Regions from separate parts of the Streptacidiphilus sp. PAMC 29251 genome, predicted to be linked through region 2. Evidence: riboswitches for the same ligand, from Rfam matches in the RefSeq annotation. Region 2 holds a riboswitch; each other region holds the start of a gene.
What was found. A riboswitch is a leader RNA that binds a small molecule or an ion and turns the genes downstream of it on or off. The one in region 2 is predicted to bind cyclic di-AMP.

Region 1: it holds a riboswitch for cyclic di-AMP, as region 2 does, so the genes downstream of both, ACXKR8_RS13240 (C40 family peptidase) here and ACXKR8_RS08455 (transglycosylase family protein) in region 2, are expected to answer to the same signal.
Region 3: it holds a riboswitch for cyclic di-AMP, as region 2 does, so the genes downstream of both, ACXKR8_RS45090 (glycoside hydrolase family 16 protein) here and ACXKR8_RS08455 (transglycosylase family protein) in region 2, are expected to answer to the same signal.

What each region holds. Positions count from the first base shown of each region.
Region 1 is NZ_CM135725.2:2,834,911-2,840,592, reverse strand. It holds partial or broken gene ACXKR8_RS13250 (NYN domain-containing protein) at 220-1,550, shown strand; gene ACXKR8_RS13245 (C40 family peptidase) at 1,763-2,773, shown strand; cyclic di-AMP (ydaO/yuaA leader) riboswitch at 3,058-3,215, shown strand; gene ACXKR8_RS13240 (C40 family peptidase) at 3,274-4,287, shown strand; gene ACXKR8_RS13235 (YciI family protein) at 4,486-4,905, shown strand; gene ACXKR8_RS13230 (RNA polymerase sigma factor) at 4,878-5,682, shown strand, end outside.
Region 2 is NZ_CM135725.2:1,768,439-1,774,120, forward strand. It holds gene ACXKR8_RS08440 (TetR/AcrR family transcriptional regulator) at 1-262, opposite strand, end outside; gene ACXKR8_RS08445 (NADPH:quinone oxidoreductase family protein) at 377-1,366, shown strand; gene ACXKR8_RS08450 (CsbD family protein) at 1,443-1,616, shown strand; gene ACXKR8_RS08455 (transglycosylase family protein) at 1,710-3,011, opposite strand; cyclic di-AMP (ydaO/yuaA leader) riboswitch at 3,017-3,189, opposite strand; gene ACXKR8_RS08460 (transglycosylase family protein) at 3,379-4,065, opposite strand; gene ACXKR8_RS08465 (hypothetical protein) at 4,630-5,313, shown strand; gene ACXKR8_RS08470 (CARDB domain-containing protein) at 5,374-5,682, opposite strand, start outside.
Region 3 is NZ_CM135725.2:9,439,650-9,445,331, reverse strand. It holds gene ACXKR8_RS45105 (arabinofuranosidase catalytic domain-containing protein) at 1-1,112, opposite strand, end outside; gene ACXKR8_RS45100 (transglycosylase SLT domain-containing protein) at 1,358-1,945, opposite strand; gene ACXKR8_RS45095 (pyridoxamine 5'-phosphate oxidase family protein) at 2,207-2,860, opposite strand; cyclic di-AMP (ydaO/yuaA leader) riboswitch at 3,081-3,226, shown strand; gene ACXKR8_RS45090 (glycoside hydrolase family 16 protein) at 3,241-4,497, shown strand; gene ACXKR8_RS45085 (ATP-binding protein) at 4,538-5,682, shown strand, end outside.

The sequences.
Region 1 (5,682 bases), 1.1 Mb from region 2:
AATGGTCCTCCGGACCACGAGGGCCGGGACCGGATCGGAGCACAGGGCGTGGTGGAGAGAGACGACAGGCCGGACGGCGGTGCCGCGCCGCACTTCGCGGTGCCCGCCGCCGACGACGCCCCCTCCGGGGGCGCTGCCGCCGACCCCGCCGTGGCTGACGCGCCCGACTCCGCCGCTGCTTCCGAGGCCGCCGCTGCCTCCGAGGTCGGAGACGAAGTTCTGCCCGGAGGCGCAGCCGCGGAGCGGCTGGACCGGCCGTTGCCGGAGGGGGTGCGGCGGCGGGTCGTGGGCATCGCCGCGGACGGCCTCGCCTCCGTGCCGGCCGCGGACCTGCCGCACCGGCTGCGCCCGTACGCCAAGTTCACCCCGGTGCAGCGGGCCAGGCGCGGGGCCACCGCGATCGCGTCCGCGCTGGAGACCGAGCCGGAGTTCCGGTCGCGGATAGCGGAACGGGTGCGGTTGGGCCAGCCGGACCTGGTGGCCGCGCTGGAGGCCGGGCAGGTCCCCGCCGCCGCCGACCCCAGGACGTCGCCGCGGTGGCGTACCTGCTGCGGCCGCTGGGCTGGAGCAAGCTGGTCGGCGACGCCGGCGACGAGGTGGAGCGGGCCGAGTCCGAGGGCGCGGCGGTTGAGGCCGCGCGCCTGGTGGAGAAGCTCCAGGCGGAGCTGGCCGCGCTGCGGGAGTCGTCCAGGACCGAGGCCGACCGGGGCCGGGCCGAGCTGGACGAGGTGAAGAAGGAGCGGGACTCGCTCCGCCGCAGGCTGCGCAGCCTGGAGGCGGACACCAAGCGCGCCGAGGCGGCGACCCGCAAGGTCGGCGCCGAGCTGGAGGCGCTGCGTTCGGCCGGGCTGACCGAGCGCGGCGCGGTCGACAGCGAGGTGCGCCGGCTGAAGCACCGGCTGACCGAGGCCGAGGCGGCCCTGGAGACGTCCAGGAGGGCCGCCAGGGAGGGGCGGAGCACCGAGGACATGCGGCTGCGGCTGCTGCTCGACGTGGTGCTCCAGGGGGCGCAGGGGCTGCAGCGAGAGCTGGGGCTGCCGCCGCTGGCCGAGGGCCGTCCGGCCGACACGGTGGAGGCGGTGCTGCCGGTGACGGCCTCCCCGCACGACGTGGCGCGGCGGGCCCTGGACGGGGACGACCCGGCGCTGCTGGACCAGCTGCTGGCGCTGCCGCACACCCATCTGCTGGTGGACGGCTACAACGTGACCAAGAGCGGCTATCCGACCCTGCCGCTGGAGAAGCAGCGGGCCCGGCTGCTGAACGGCCTGTCCATGCTGGCGATGCACAGCCGCGCCGAGGTCACCTGCGTGTTCGACGGCAAGGATCTGGACGCCCCGGTCCCGATGGCCCCGCCGCGCGGCGTTCGGGTGCTGTTCAGCCGCTCCGGGGAGACCGCGGACGAGCTGATCCGCCGGCTGGTCCGGGCCGAGCCGGAGGGCCGTCCGGTGGTGGTGGTGTCCACCGACCGCGAGGTCGCCGACGGCGTCCGCAAGGCGGGGGCCCGCCCCGTCCCCTCGGCGATGCTGCTGAAGCGGCTGATCCGCACCTGAGGGCTGCAGAGTCGCACCTGAGGGCGGGGGTCAGGGCTTCAAACCTCTTACCTGTACCGGACATTAGGGGCATTACCGGCCGGACTCCCCGGCGGGGGCGACAAGCTCACATGTTCCTCACTAGTGTCTCCCTTCGAACTTCTGTGTCGTCCTGAAGGGAACCCGGCTCCGTGGTCTCACACCGTCGTTTGAAGCAGCCAGGCCGTGCCCGCGTGACCATCCTCACGGCTGCGGCGGCCACGGCGGTCGCGCTGGCGGCGCAGACCGCGGCCAGCGCGGCGCCGGCCACCACGACGGGCCAGGCCAAGACGCAGGTCGACGCGGACCGCAACGCGGCCGCGGCGGCGACGGAGCAGTACGACGGGGCGCAGGCCCAGCAGCAGGCGCTGCAGAAGAAGGTCAACAACCTGCAGGACGAGATAGCCCGTCAGCAGGCCGTGGTGAACAAGGAGATGGCGGTCCTGGGCGCGGTGGCCAGCGCGCAGTACCGGGACGGTTCGGTGGACCCGGCGGTGCAGCTGATGCTCTCCGCGGACCCGACCGAGTACCTGAACCGCGCCTCCGACGAGGACCAGGTCAACAGCAACCAGGCAGCGCTGATGGACCAGTTGGTGGCGCAGCAGCACGCGCTGGCGGCCGAGAAGGCCGAGGCGGCCCAGGAGCTGGGCGCCCAGCAGGTGCTGCTGAAGCAGATGCAGAAGTCCAAGGCGGCCATCGCCGCCAAGCTCAAGCACGCCCAGGCGATCCTGGACTCCCTCACCCCGAAGCAGCGCACCCAGGTGAACACCGGCGGTGCCGGGGGCGGCGGCTTCACTCCGCCCTCGTCCGGCAGCAGTTACATGTCGGTGTCCGACATCGACCTCTCCGGGATCTCCCCGGCGGCCCGTACCGCGATGCTGGCCGCGATGAGCAAGGTCAATGTGGCCCCCTACGTCTCCGGCGGCTCAGGACCCAGTGTGTTCGACTGCTCGGGCCTGGTGATGTGGGCCTACGGCAAGGCCGGCATCTCCCTGCCGCACTACTCGTACTCGGACGAGACGGTGGGCACCGGGGTGTCCTACGCGGACCTCAAGGTCGGCGACATCATCGTGAACATGGGCGGCGACCACGTGGGCCTCTACGCCGGGAAGGGGATGCTGCTGAGCGCTCCCCACCCGGGGCTCACGGTGGACATCCAGCCGCTGTCCTATTTCGGCACCATCGTTGCCATTCGCCGCTTCTGACGGTTATTTACTCGACTGTGACTCACGTCACACGCGTTGCTGCCGTCTCGACCAGATGACCGATTTGGGTGCCATGTCGTCATCGGATGGTCATTCAGCGACTACGTTCAGTCGCCGACCCGATGCTCTTTCGAAACCTAAAAGAGTTTTTACTTACAAGGATTTGAATAGATCACGTTCGGGTCACTAGTGTCAGCGATCGAACCACCGCGAAGTCGATCACCCAGCAGGGTGGCAGCGGCGGTTTCCGCCGAGTTCGACCGCACGGCAGGCTGTTCCGCATCCAGCGGGGCACGCTGGATCAGCCGTCAGTTCGGAGCCGGGGAACCAAGTTCCCTCGGGGTGAATCGACGCCAGGCCGGTCCGCCGGTGAAGCGTCGTAGGGCACGTCTTCCAGCCCGAACCCGTCAGCTCACCCGGTAGGCGGCCGTAGGAAGAAGGAGCTCGCCTTCGTGGCGTCCCATCGTCGTCCGAAAAGTCCCAGCCGATCGCGGATAACCGTGCTTACCGCTGCTGCAGCCACCACCGTCGCGCTCGGCGCGACCGCCACCCAGTCGGCGCAGGCGGCACCCAAGCAGACCACGGCGCAGCTCAAGGCAGAGATAGACCAGCAGAACCAGGACGCCGACAAGGCGATCCAGCAGTACGACGCCGCGCAGTCGCAGCAGCAGACACTGCAGAAGCAGGTCAACACCCTGCAGGACCAGGTGGCCCGCCAGCAGGCCTCGGTCAGCGCCAAGTCCGCCGCGCTCGGCGCGGTCGCCAGCGCGCAGTACCGCAGCGGGTCGATCGACCCCTCGGTGCAGCTGATGCTGTCCGCGAACCCCACCGAGTACCTGAACCAGGCCTCCACGATGAGCCAGGTGACCGGTAGCCAGGCCGCGCTGCTCGACTCGCTGACGGCTGAGCAGAAGACGCTGAACCGTGAGAAGGCCGACGCCGAGAGCAAGCTGAAGGCGCTCGACGCCACCAGCAAGCAGCTCGCCGCGGCCAAGGCCTCCGTGCAGCAGAAGCTCGCCGCGTCCAAGGCCCAGCTCGCCTCGCTGACCGCCGCCCAGCGCGCCGCGGTCACCAAGCTGCAGAACGCCGGCACCACCAGCCACAGCAGCGGCAGCTCCAGCACCGGCAGCACCACGTACAGCCCCGGCTCCACCAAGGCCGGCTCCGGTGCCGCGATGGCGGCCTTCCACGCCGCGCAGACCCGCCTCGGCGACCCGTACGTCTACGGGGCCACCGGGCCCAACTCCTTCGACTGCTCCGGCCTGATGCAGTGGGCCTTCAAGCAGGCAGGCGTGTCGATCGGCCGCACCACCTACGACCAGGTGGACGTCGGCTCCGCCGTCGGCTCGGTCTCCGACCTCCAGATCGGCGACCTGATCTTCTTCAACGGCGACTCGCACGTCGGCATGTACGCGGGCGGCGGCATGGTCCTGCACGCTCCGCACACCGGCACCGTCGTCAAGTACGAGGCGCTGACCACCATCGGCTCCATCTACGCCATGCGCCGGGTCTGAGCCACACCCCGGACTCTCCGCAGGTCTTCCCCCTTCTCAGAGGCTGTCGCCGGCCCGTCCCCGGCGACAGCCTCTGAGTTTTCTGCTGGGCGAAAAAAGAAAATGGTTCTGGTGGGTCTGTCGTGTCGATCCGTGGCGGCGCCGTTCGACCTGGGATAGAGAGGGTCGGGAAGCGGCCCCCGAGTGAGGAGACTGACGATGGCGAAGTACATGCTGATCATGCGCGGCACGGACGAGTCCATGGCGAAGATGATGGAGACGCCCTTCGAGGAGATGCTCGAGACGGTGGGCCGCTTCAATGAGGAGCTGATCCGGGCCGGCGTGCTGGTCGCCGCCGAGGGCCTGGACGACCCGTCCCAGGGCGTGGTGGTCGACTTCAGTGCGGAGACCCCGGTGGTCACCGACGGCCCCTACGGCGAGACCAAGGAGCTGTTCGGCGGCTTCTACCTGATCGACGTCGCCTCCAAGGAGGAGGCGGTCGAGTGGGCCAAGCGGCTGCCCGCCCTCCCCGGCTCCAAGTGCGAGGTCCGCCGGGTGCCGAGCATCGACGAGTTCCCGCAGGACAACGAGTGGATCACCAAGGAGCGGGCGTGGCGCGAGCGGACCGGCCAGATCTGACACCCCCCGCGGCCGACGACGGCCCGGCGGGCGGGGGCCCGCCGGGCGACACTGCGGCCCGGCGGGCCCTGGAGGCGGTCTGGCGGATCGAGTCCGCCCGGATCATCGGTGCGCTGACCCGCTACACCGGGGACTTCGCCCTCGCCGAGGACCTGGCCCAGGAGGCGCTGGCGGAGGCACTGGTGGCCTGGCCGCGCGACGGTGCGCCGGCCAGCCCGGTGGGCTGGCTGCTGGCGACCGCACGCCGGCGCGCCATCGACGGCTTCCGCCGCAGGTCCGCCCTGGAGCAGCGGTACGCCGGCCTGGCCGGCCGGCTGGCCGAGGGCGAGTTCAGCGCGGGCGTGCAGGCCCCCGCGCCGGGCCGGTCGGAGCAGGACCTGCTCTGGGATCCCGACCACGTCCCGGACGACGTCCTCGCGCTGATGTTCACCGCCTGCCACCCGGTGCTCTCGCCCGAGGCCCGGGTGGCGCTCACCCTGCGCGTGGTCGGCGGGCTGTCCAGCGAGGAGATCGCCCGGGCGTTCCTGGTGCCCACCGCGACCGTCCAGGCCCGGATCACCCGGGCGAAGAAGACCATCGCCGCGGCCCACGTGCCGTTCGAACTACCGCCGCCGGAGGAGCGGCCGGCCCGGCTCGGCGCCGTGCTGAGCGTCGTCTACGTCATCTTCGCCGAAGGCTCCACGGCGACCACCGGCGACCGCCTGCTGCGCACCGATCTCGCCTATGAGGCGGTGCGGTTGTCCCGGATGCTGGCCGCGCTGCTGCCCGGCGAGCCGG
Region 2 (5,682 bases):
GCTGATGCCCGATCAGGGTGATCTGGTGCAGCAGCTCCTCCTTGGAGCGGTAGTGCACATACACGCCCGCCGGGCTCATCCCCGCGCCCGAGGCGATGTCCCTGGTCGTGGTCGCGTGGAAGCCGCGCGCCGCGAAGGCGTCGACCGCGGCGATCAGCAGCCGGCGCGCGGTGTCCGGCTGGACCTCCCGCCAGGCCTCCTGGAGGTCCGCGGAGAAGACCTCGGCGAGCAGGACGGTGGCCTCGGCGGGTTCGGGGGTCACGTGCACGGCCTTCCGGTCGGTCGATAGCGAGCGTTGACAGCACACTCCCACATCAGCATTCTAAGCGGGTGCTTAGTCCGTTGTAGAGGCAGAGTCGCAGGAGAAGGAGTCCACGTGAAGGCATGGCAGGTGCGGACGCACGGCGAGCCCGGTTCGGCGCTGGAGCTGGTGGACATCGCCACGCCACAGCCCGGGCCCGGGCAGGTCCGGCTCAGAGTGCGGGCGGCGGCGTTGAACTTCCCTGACGTGCTGCTGTGCCGGGGCACCTACCAGATCCGGCCCGAGCTGCCGTTCACCCCCGGGGTCGAGCTGTGCGGCGAGGTGGACGAACTGGGCGAGGGCGTGACCGGCCTCACCGTCGGCGACCGGGTGATCGGCAACCCGGCCCTGCCGCACGGTTCGCTCGCGGAGTTCGCGCTGGCCGAGGCGACGGATCTGTTCCCGGCCCCCGAGTCGCTGGACGACGCCCAGGCCTCCGCCCTGCACATCGCCTACCAGACCGGATGGTTCGGCCTGCACCGCAGGGCCCGGCTGCAGCCGGGCGAGACGCTGCTGGTGCACGCCGCGGCCGGCGGGGTCGGCAGTGCGGCCATCCAGCTGGGCCGGGCCGCCGGGGCCCGGGTGCTCGCGGTGGTCGGCGGCGCCGCCAAGGCCGAGGTCGCGCGGCAGCTCGGGGCCGAGGTGGTCATCGACCGAACCGACGCCGACACCGACATCGTCCGCGCGGTCAAGGAGGCGACCGGCGGACGCGGCGCGGACGTGGTCTTCGACCCGGTCGGCGGCGACGCCTACACGGCCTCGGCCAAGTGCGTGGCCTTCGAGGGGCGGATCCTGGTGGTCGGCTTCGCCGGCGGCACGGTGCCGACCCCGGCCCTGAACCACGCCCTGGTGAAGAACTACTCGATCGTCGGGCTGCACTGGGGCCTCTACAAGCAGTACGCACCCGCCGAGATCACGGCCGCACACGCGGAGCTGGGCAAACTCGCCGCGACCGGCGCGATCGCCCCGCTGATCGGCGGCCGCCTCTCCCTCGACCAGGCCCCCGAAGGCCTCACCCGGCTGGGCGCCGGCGACAGCGTGGGCCGGCTGGTGGTCCTGCCGTAAAGAGGGGGGCGTGCCCTGCGGAACCTCGGGTAGGCGCGGGTTGAGCAGCAAAGACCCGAGAGCGAAGGAGCCCCGCATGAGCACCGAGGACAAGGCCAAGAACACTGCCGACAAGCTCAAGGGCAAGGTCAAGGAGGCGGCAGGCAAGGCCGTGGGCAACGAGCGGCTGCAGGCCGAGGGCAAGGCCGACCAGGTCAAGGGCGACGCCAAGCAGGCCGCCGAAAAGGCCAAGGACGCCTTCAAGGACTGATTCCCCGCATGGGAAGCACAACGGCCGATGGCCCCTCAGTTTCCTGAGGGGCCATCGGCGGTTTTATCGCGTGACGTTCACAGCCTGACTGGGTCAGCCGATGCGGCCGGCGAAGTCCGGGGCCCAGTCGCTGATGGTGTCGGTCTTGACGCCGGCGCTGGGGTTGGCGGCCTCGACGTAGCCGCCGTTACCGGTGTAGATGGCGACGTGGTAGGCGCCGGCGGCAGTGCCGTCGCTGGACCAGAACAGCAGGTCGCCGGGCTGGAGCGAGTCCAGCGAGACCCGGGTGCTGGCCGCGGCCTGGTCCTCGCTGGTGCGCGGGATCGAGATCCCGGCCTTGGCCAGCGCGGCCTGGGTCAGACCGGAGCAGTCCCAGACCGAGGGGCCGGTGCCGCCGTAGACGTAGGGCTTGCCGACCTGGGCCTCGGCGAAGGCGATGGCCGCGCTCATGCTGCCCGAAGCGGTGCTGTCGGAAGCCGAGGAGGCGCTGCTGTCGGAGCTGGTCGCCGAGGTGCTGGCCGAGCTGCTGTCCGAGGAGCTGGACTGGCCGCCGGCAGCGGCCTCCACCTTGGCGTCGAACGAGGAGTCGTCCGTGGAGGTCGAGGCGCTGGAGTCGGTGGCGCTGGACGACGAGTCGTTGGACGGGGTGGAGCTGGGCGTCGTGGCCGCCCCGCCCAGCTTGATCTGCTCACCGGGGTAGATGACGTCCGGGCCCTCGGTGAGGGTGCCCCGGTTGAGGGCGTAGAGACGCTGCCATCCGCCGGAGACGTTCTCCTTCTGGGCGATGGTGGAGAGCCAGTCGCCGGCGACCACGGTGTAGGTGCCCGCGGTCGAGGAGGAGGACGAGGTGGAGGTCGACGCCGCGTTCGCGGCAGCCTTCACCTTGTTGGCGAACGCGGAGTCGTCCGAGCTCGAGCTGGAGGTCGAGCTGGGGGTGGAGGCCGAGCTGGAGTCCGAGGAGCTGCTGGAGGAGCCCGAGGAGGAGGTGTCGACGTTGGCGGGAGCGCCGCCGGCGGTCAGACCGGCCTGGGGGCCGCAGACCGGCCAGGCGCCGGGGCCCTGGGAGGCGAGCACCTTCTCGGCGACGGCGATCTGCTGGCTCTTGGTGGCCTGGTCGGCGCTGGACGCGTACTGGGTGCCGCCGTAGGCCGCCCAGGTGTCGGCGGAGAACTGCAGGCCGCCGTAGTAGCCGTTGCCGGTGTTGATGGCCCAGTTGCCGGTGCTCTCGCAGTTGGCGACGGCGTCCCAGGTGCTGACGGTCGCGGCCGAGGCGCTGGTGGCGCTCACGAGCGGGATGGCGAGCCCGACACCGGTCAGTCCGGCCGAGGCGATCAGACGCTGGGTACGGCTACGGCGGGACTTGACGGCGCGGTGGCGCCCGTTGGTGGACAGCATGGAACAGCGTTCCTCTCCCACGCCTGCGAGGTGAGCTGTCGGATTCGGGCTGGAGTTGCCCGGCCGTGCGCTGCACGGCTTCACCCCTAGCTGTGATGACAGACGCTCAGAGAAGAGCGCCGATCACAGCGGCAAACCTGGTTCCCCCGCTCCTGCCGTGGTGCGGTGTGTGGGTCTTCGACGTCTCCGGCGGCAGGACTCGGCGTTCCGGATTTGTCTGTTCCGCTTAAGTGCGGCGAGCAGAAACATACGCACACCGGGCAGCAAACTACAACTGAGTATGACGTCCGTCACGTTTAACACTGCGGCGCGGCACCCGGGGGTATGGGTGCCGCGCCGCAGCGGGTGTTGCTCGACTGCTCTGGGACTAGCCGATGGTGAGGGTCTGGCCGGGGTAGATGGTGTCGGCGTCGGCGCCGATCACGCTCTGGTTGGCGCTGTACAGGGACTGCCAGTCGGTGCCGTGGGCGGCGGCGATGGAGCCCAGGGTGTCGCCGGACTGGACGGTGTAGCTGCCGGCGCCGGTGGCCGCGGGGGCGCTCTCGGTGCTGGTGCTGGTGTCGGTGCTGGGGGTGCTCGTCGCGGCCGGGGCGGTGTCGTCGCTGGTGGCGGCCGGGGTGCTGGTGGCCGGGGTCGTGGTGTCGACGGTGGCGGGGGTGCCGCCGGCGGTGAGGCCGGCCTCGGGGCCGCAGACGGGCCAGGCGCCGGGGCCCTGGGCGGCCAGGACGTTCTCGGCGACGGCGATCTGCTGGCCCTGGCTGGCCTGGTCCGCGGAGGCGGCGTAGGCGGTGCCGCCGAAGGCGGCCCAGGTGGAGGGGGTGAACTGCAGGCCGCCGTAGAAGCCGTTGCCGGTGTTGGCGGACCAGTTGTTGGTGCTCTCGCAGCTGGCGACCTTGTCCCAGGTGGAGGAGTCCGCGGCCGAGGCGCCGGTCGCGCTGACCAGGCCGACCACCGGGACGGCGGCGACCACGCCGACGGCCAGGGCCGCCCGCAGGCGGTTCTTCCTGGTGGTGGCGGTGGCAGCGGTGGTGGCGGTGGCGTGACGGAAGTTCATGGAGTCCTTTCGACAGGTCCCGGGGTCAGCACGGCGTCGGCGTCGGCGCGCAGGAGGCGCGCTACAGGTACGCCGCGACGTGACAGGAGGACGGCCGGTGGCCGTCCCCGGGGCCCGCTGCTGACCGCCTACCGGACAGGTGGAGGCGGAGACATCAAGCGAAAGCGGGCGAACCCGGGAGGTGCTCAGTGCACGTCTTCGACCGTAGGCAACAAACCCCCGGACATCAACGATCCCAGCAAAGTCCCAGATCAGAGCACTGTTACCGGCGGTATTAAGCCTGTATTCAGGCCCCTGCTGGCACCGAACCACCCCGCCAGAGGTGATCTTTGTGGTCTAGACCACGCTCCAGTCGAGTGAGCTGCCACACACAGTCCACGCACAGTCAGTACTCATCAGCCGCCGGTCACTGATGATCTTCGTTTTCATTCAATCGAAGGACGGCGATGTGACCTGGGCCGCAATGAAGGGGCCGATCACCGTATGGGTGCGTCCGGTTGCCGAGTGTAGTGAGCAAGGTGACCGTGGGACTGTCCCACTCAGTTCCGAAGTAAGGGTTTTTCCATGCGTATCGTTCGCATTCGCACCACGCTCGCCTGTGCTGTCCTGGCCTCGACGGTGATCACGGGTGCTGTTGTGCCCAGCGCGTCCGCCACTCCGGTGGACCACGGCACGTCCGTGCAGCCGCAGGCAGCACTGCCCGCGGCCCCCGATCCGGCCGCGACCCTGGGCGCGCTCGGTGCGCTGGGCGGCGTGACCGAGGCCGTGTCGAGCCTCGTGTCGAGCGCCACCGCCACCGCGCCGGCTCCGTCGCCGGCCGACCTGCAGGCCAAGCTCGCCACCCTGACCAGCGCGGGCAAGGTCCTCACCACCGCGCTGCCGGCCGCGCCGGCCGTTCCGGCGGCGCCGTCCAAGGTCCTGGCGAAGGCTCCGGTCAAGGCTCCAGTGAAGGCCCCGGTGAAGTCGGCTCCGATCCACGGCCTGCCGATTCCCGCGCCGCCGCTGCCCGTTCCGGTGCCGGTGCCGCCGGTGTCCGCCCCGGTGCCGCCGCTGCCCGTACCCGTGCCCGTCCCGGCGAGTGTTCCGGACGCGCTGGCCACGCTGCAGAAGGACGCCGCCGCGCTGGTCGCCGCGGTACAGGCGACGGATGTCGCCGCGGTCACCGCCGCACTGACCGCTCTGGTCACCGACACCCTGGCCGTGGTCACGGCCACGGTCGCGGCGGTCGGTGTCGGCCTCCCGGCCTGACAGCAGTAACAGCAGTGCCCCGGAAGCGTTCTGCCTCCGGGGCACTGCTGTTGCTCCGTGCTACGGGTTCACAGTGATCGTGAACGTCGAGGTGGTGTTCTGGATGTTGACGAAGTTGTTGCTCTCGGTGAGGTGGTTGAACACGGCGGTACCGACCGCCGGGCCCTGTCCGGACTCGGGCTGCTGGTTGGCCCAGATGCCGTAGCCGGACTTGGCGTTGTAGGCGTCACCGCTCTGCTGCGCGCCGGTGATGGACACATTGGTGAAGATGGTGTCGGTCACCGGGTTGAGCGGAGTGCTGCCCGAGTAGTCCGTCTGGAACATGATGCCGGAGTACGTCGGGTCGGTGATGTCCACGTTGTTGACCCT
Region 3 (5,682 bases), 7.7 Mb from region 2:
GGACCGGTGATGGTGGCCCCGGTCGCCGTGCTGCCGCCGCTGCTGCCGGAGTACCCGGCCGCGACGATATTGGCCTGCACCGCGCTGTCGGCCGCGTCCGTGGAGTAGCCGGCCGTCATCACGCCCTCGAAGAAGGATCCGATGGACGCGTTGCTGTTGTCCCCGCCGGTGCCCAGCACGATGGACCCCTCCTGGTGCATCGGGGTGTAGCCGTTCGGCGGAAGCGCCCCGCTGTACCAGGTGTTCAGGGCGCCCGACTGCGCGTTCCCGCCCTTGAGCGCGAAGGTGGTCTGGCCGTTGTTCTTGAGCAGCGCCGTGACGAAGGTGCTGGCATTGCCCTGGTTCGCGGTGTTGGAGCCACTGCCCTGGTAGAGCCCGTTCTCCAGGTCGCCGGCCACCCAGGGGCCGATGCCGGTGCACGGCGGGAAGTAGCAGTTGGTGCCCAGATTGACCGCGTCCATATGTCCGTTGCCGGTGTCGGTGACGGCGTGCTCGACATTGCCGTAGTCGAAGCAGCAGCCCGCGTTGACGTGGGTGCCGCTGGCCACCATGTACATGGACTCCGGCTGGCCGTTGGTGGCGATGCCGGTGGTGCTGGAGTCCCGGTAGCCGGTGCCGGCGGTGATGTAGACCCCGTAGACGGAGTGCCCGCCGACGGTCATCGGCAGCGCGGTCGCCGACGCGCCCCGGTCGGCCGCGCCGGCGGTGCCGGCCGGCTCGATCAGCAGGTCGTTGTGCTGGGCCGACTGGTCGTAGATCTTGGTGATGGTGCAGCTGGTGCCGGAACAGAAGGTGTCCTGGGCCGCGGCGTTGGCATAGCCGCCCGCGGCGAGGAGCCCGATGTCGCGGGTGGTGTTGTCCGAGGCCCGGGTGACCTGGTAGAGGCTGCCGTTGTAGCCGGAGTAGAGCGCACGCACCGTGCTGTGCGCGGCGACGCAGGGGGTGCCGGCGGCGCCGTAGATGTCGCACGGCAGCGTACCCGCGGCCTGCGACACCCCGGGGAGGGCGACCAGTACGCCGAGGACGAGCGCCAGCGCCGCACCGGCCGCGAGGAGAGCCCTTCGCCATGGGCCACGTCGTAACCGGTCGCCTGTGGATCCGCTTCTACGCATGGGGGTGCTCCTGGGTGGGGAGGGAGTCCAACGTTGTAACGGACATTGAGGCACTCGGCACCGGGTGCGTCAAGACTCTCCGCGCGATCCCGTCGGCGCGCTGCGGCGGAAGTTTTCGCACCAGCCATCCCACCTGGGATGATGAAGAGGACTGCGCATCTGATGATGGATCAGCTCAGATGGGCCGGAGCCAGGGGTTTCCGACAGCCGACGCTACGGCCGTGGAAGTCCATCGTTGTAACAGGTCAGTAGCCCTGCTTGCCGTAGGCGACGCTGTCGAAGGAGCCGTAGCGGTCATTGGCGTAGCGGACGCCGGCGATGATCGAGTCGACCGGGTCCAGGATGTCCTTGTGCCCGGGCAGCGACCACTCGGCGAAGGTCGGCTTGATGGTCTGGATCAGACCGTAAGTACCCCCGTACAGGGCCTGGTTGCCGTCCCAGTGGTTCTCGGCGCGGGGGTTGCCGCTGGACTCGGTCATCGCACGGGCCTTGATGGCATGGGCGTTGGGGACATGGTCCCCGTGCGCGGCCAGGACGGCGCGGGCCTCGGAGATCCAGCCCTCCAGGTTGTTCGGATAGCTCTTCTGCGCCGGTGCGCGGCCGGCAGCGGTCTTGGCGGGCGCTGCGGCCTTGGCCGCCTTGACCCCAGCCGCCTTGGTCGACCCAGCTGCCTTGGCCTCAGCCGCCTTGGCCGCCGCCGAGCCGGTTATTCGCGCCGGTGCCGCGTGGGCCTGGGCGCTGGGGGCGCCCACCGCCGTGCCCAGCACCACGGTCGAGGCGATCACCAGGTAGGCGGTCAGACCTGCGGGCGTGCGGGACTTGAGCTGCTGCATGACTCTCCTGAGGGATCTACGACGAACACGTCGTCAACGGCCACGACCGCTCGCCGGGTATCTCCCGCAGGCAACAGTCGAGGGGCTCACCGGCCGTGGACTCAGGCCGGTCGCCACGGGCGTGAACTTTTCGCCCGTACATCCACCCTCACACGATCAACGTCGCCGCCCTAGGGACCTTGTGCCCCCATCCCCGCGCCCACCGAACCGGGGCCTCCTGCCCTCCGCGCCACGCCCCGGGCCCAGCGCCGCACCCCCGACTCAGCCCGCGCCGAGGTACGGCGGCAGCGGGGTGCCCGGTGCGAGGTCCTCGGCCGGGACCGGTGTGCCGTGGCCGCGAGTGACCGGGACCACACCGCTCCAGTACGGAAGGGCGAGGTCCTCGGCGTCGTCCACGGGGCCGCCGGTGCGGACCTTGGCGGAGACCTCGTCCAGGTCCAGCCGGATCACCGCGGTCGCGGCCAGTTCCTTGGCGTCGGCGCGGCGGGAGTCCTGCGACCGTCCCGCGACCACCTGCTCCACCAGGGCGTCCAGGGCCTCGGCGCGCTCGGCCGGGTCCACCACCTGGTGCGCGGTGCCGTGGACGACGACCGAGCGGTAGTTGAGCGAGTGGTGGAAGGCGGAGCGGGCCAGGACCAGGCCGTCCACATGGGTCACGGTCAGGCAGACCGCGAGGCCGGGGTCGGCGGCTCCGCGCAGCGGACGGGATCCGGTGGAGCCGTGGAGGTACAGCCGTTCGCCGATCCGGCCGTAGAGCGTGGGGAGCACGACCGGGGCGCCGTCCCGGACGAAGCCGAGGTGGCAGACATAGCCCTCGTCCAGGATCGAGTGAACCAGCTCACGGTCGTAGGAGGCACGCTCCCGACTGCGGGTGGGGACGGTGCGTTCGGTCGGCTGGTAGGCGGCGGTGGCCACAGATTCCCTGCTCTCTATTGAACTAGTGCATAAATATCTTTGCGTTAGAACATTATGACCACCGTTTCGAGGCTCGCTCAAGCCCTTTTGGAGGCGGGTGTGAGTAGACGCACATTGCATTGTCGAATCCACGTTCGCCTGCCTAGCCTGCAGGTTCCGCCGTGGGCGGACCCCGTCGCCGGGACGCCGAGTCCTGTCCGCTCGCCGGCGGGAACCCGAGCACCGAACTCGGACAGGAGCGGGGGAACCAGGTCAGTTGCCGTACCCACGCCCGCACGGGCAGGTGGGTACCGGCTCGGGGTGAAGCCGCTCCCCAGGCGGCCGGGCTTCCTCAGGCCCGAACCCGACAGCTCACCTCGTAGGCGTCACGAGGCCCTGCCATGCCCCTGTCGATCACCCCTGCGCGCTTCGGCGCGATAGCCGGCGCGGCCGCCCTGGCCGCCATCCCGCTCGCGGGAACGGCCAACACGGCCGCCGCGGCCCCCGCGGCCTCCGGCGTCACCCAGGACCGGCTCACCCCCGCCACCATGACCGCCGGCGCCCCCGCCCGCGCGGCCCTCACCGTCCACTCCGGCTCCTGCTTCACGGCCAGGACCCTGGGCGTGGGCGTCCGGGACGCGGCCGGTGCCAACCTGGACTTCCCCGGCTCCGCGTCCAACGTCCGGATCTGCCCCGGCGGCGTCTCGATCACCACCGGCAGCCGCACGCTGTCGGCCGGCAGCTACACCGAGTTCGGTTTCTGGCAGGACGCCTCGGGCGCCTGGCACAACCTCCCCTCCCGGACGCTGACGGTGTCCGCCGCCGTGTCCGCCGCCGCCCCGACCACCACGCCGGCCACACCCGCGCCGACCCCGACGCCGACCCCCACGCCGACCCCGACACCCACCCCCACCGCGCCCGTGACCGGGGCCGCGCCCGTGCCGGGGAAGTCGCTGGCCTGGTCCGACGAGTTCAGCGGACCCATCGCCTGGGGCAGCCGCTGGGTCGGCAGCACCAGCACCGCGTTCCAGTACGGGAGCCACAACCCGAACGACAACAAGCTCGACTGGCTCAGCCCCAACGCCGTGACCGTGGCCGACGGTGTCGCCACCTTCACCGCTACCCCGTCCTCGACCACCCTGGAGAACGGCAAGCAGGCCTGGACCACCGGCCAGCTCACCACCGAGGGCTCGACCCAGGGCTTCCAGGTCAAGACCGGTGACTACGCCGAGGCCCGGGTCAAGCTCCCGTCCGGCACCGGCGCCTGGCCGGCGCTGTGGACCTGGAAGGACGGCAACGGCGAGATCGACTCCTTCGAGTACCACCCGGACAACCCGCACCTGCTGGAGCTGTCCAACCACGTCAACGCCGCCCACGACTACTACACCGACGCCAGTGCCGTCAGCCCGGACAGCTGGGTGACCATCGGCACCTACTACGGCGCCGACTCGGTCGACTGGTACGTCAACGGCACCAAGGTCTACTCGGACCACACCGGCGTCGGCACCGGCTGGTCGGCCTACCTGAACCTCAGCCTCTCGGTCAGCGCCGGGCAGTACCACCCCCCCCTCCGGCACGGCACCGATCAGCTTCGCCGCCGACTACGTCCGGGTCTACCGCTGAGCCGGGAGGCCAATTTTTGGCATATGCCACTCTGATTCCCTGTCACCGCCCGGCCCGCGCCTGTACGTTGGGAGCATGAGCACGGCTGTTCCGGGCGGGAACGCTCCCTGGAGGCGTGCCGGTGATCTGCCCGCCGAGGTCACGGGCTTTGTCGGCCGGGCGGATCAACTTGCCTCGCTGCAGCGGCTGCTGGCGGTTTCTCGGCTGGTCACGCTGACCGGTCCGGGTGGGGTCGGCAAGACCAGGATCGCCCTGCGCGCCCTGCCCGACCTGCGCGGGGCCTATCCCGACGGCGTCTTCCTGGCCGAGCTGTCCGCCCTCAAGGACCCCGACCTGCTGGCCCGGACGGTCTGCGCCGTGCTGGGCCTCCCCGAACAGGCCGCCAGGACCGCCCTGGAGCAGCTCACCGACCACCTGGCCGGACGTACCGTGCTGCTGGTGCTGGACACCTGCGAGCACCTGGTCGACGCCTGCGCCGCGCTGGCCGGACTGCTGCTGCGCAACTGCCCGCAGGTCAGCGTGCTGGCCACGAGCCGACAGCCGCTGGACGTGCCCGGCGAGCACCTGCTGGTCGTCCCGCCGCTGCCGGTGGAGCCGGAAGGCATCGACGGGACCGGCGCGGTCGCGCTGTTCGCCCAGCGGGCTACCGCGGTGATGCCCTCCTTCGTGCTGACCGAGGCCAACCAGCCGGACGTGCTGGCCCTCTGCCGCCGGCTGGACGGCATCCCGCTGGCGATCGAGCTCGCCACGGTCAGGCTGCGGGCACTGCCGCTGGACGAGCTCGCGGTCCGGCTGGAGGACCGGTTCCGGCTGCTCACCGGGGGCCGCAGGACCGCGGTGCCGCGGCACCAGACGCTGCGGACCACCATCGGCTGGAGCCATGACCTCTGCAGCCCGGTCGAACGGCTGGTCTGGGCCCGGCTGTCGGTCTTCGCCGGTACTTTCGACCTGCCGGCCGCCGAACACGTCTGCGCGGGCGGCGGGTTGGCCCGGGGCGAGGTGGTCGAGCAGCTGATCGGCCTGGTCGACAAGTCGGTGGTGCTGCGCCTGGACGACGAGGGCGGCACCCGCTACCGGCTGCTGGACTCCATCCGCGAGTACGGGGTGGAGTGGCTGGCCCGGATCGGCGAGGAGGAGCCGACCCGGGACCGGCACCGCGCCTGGTTCCGATCCCGCTTACTGGAGTTGGAGGAGGCCTTCCCGACCTCCCGGCAGCTCCC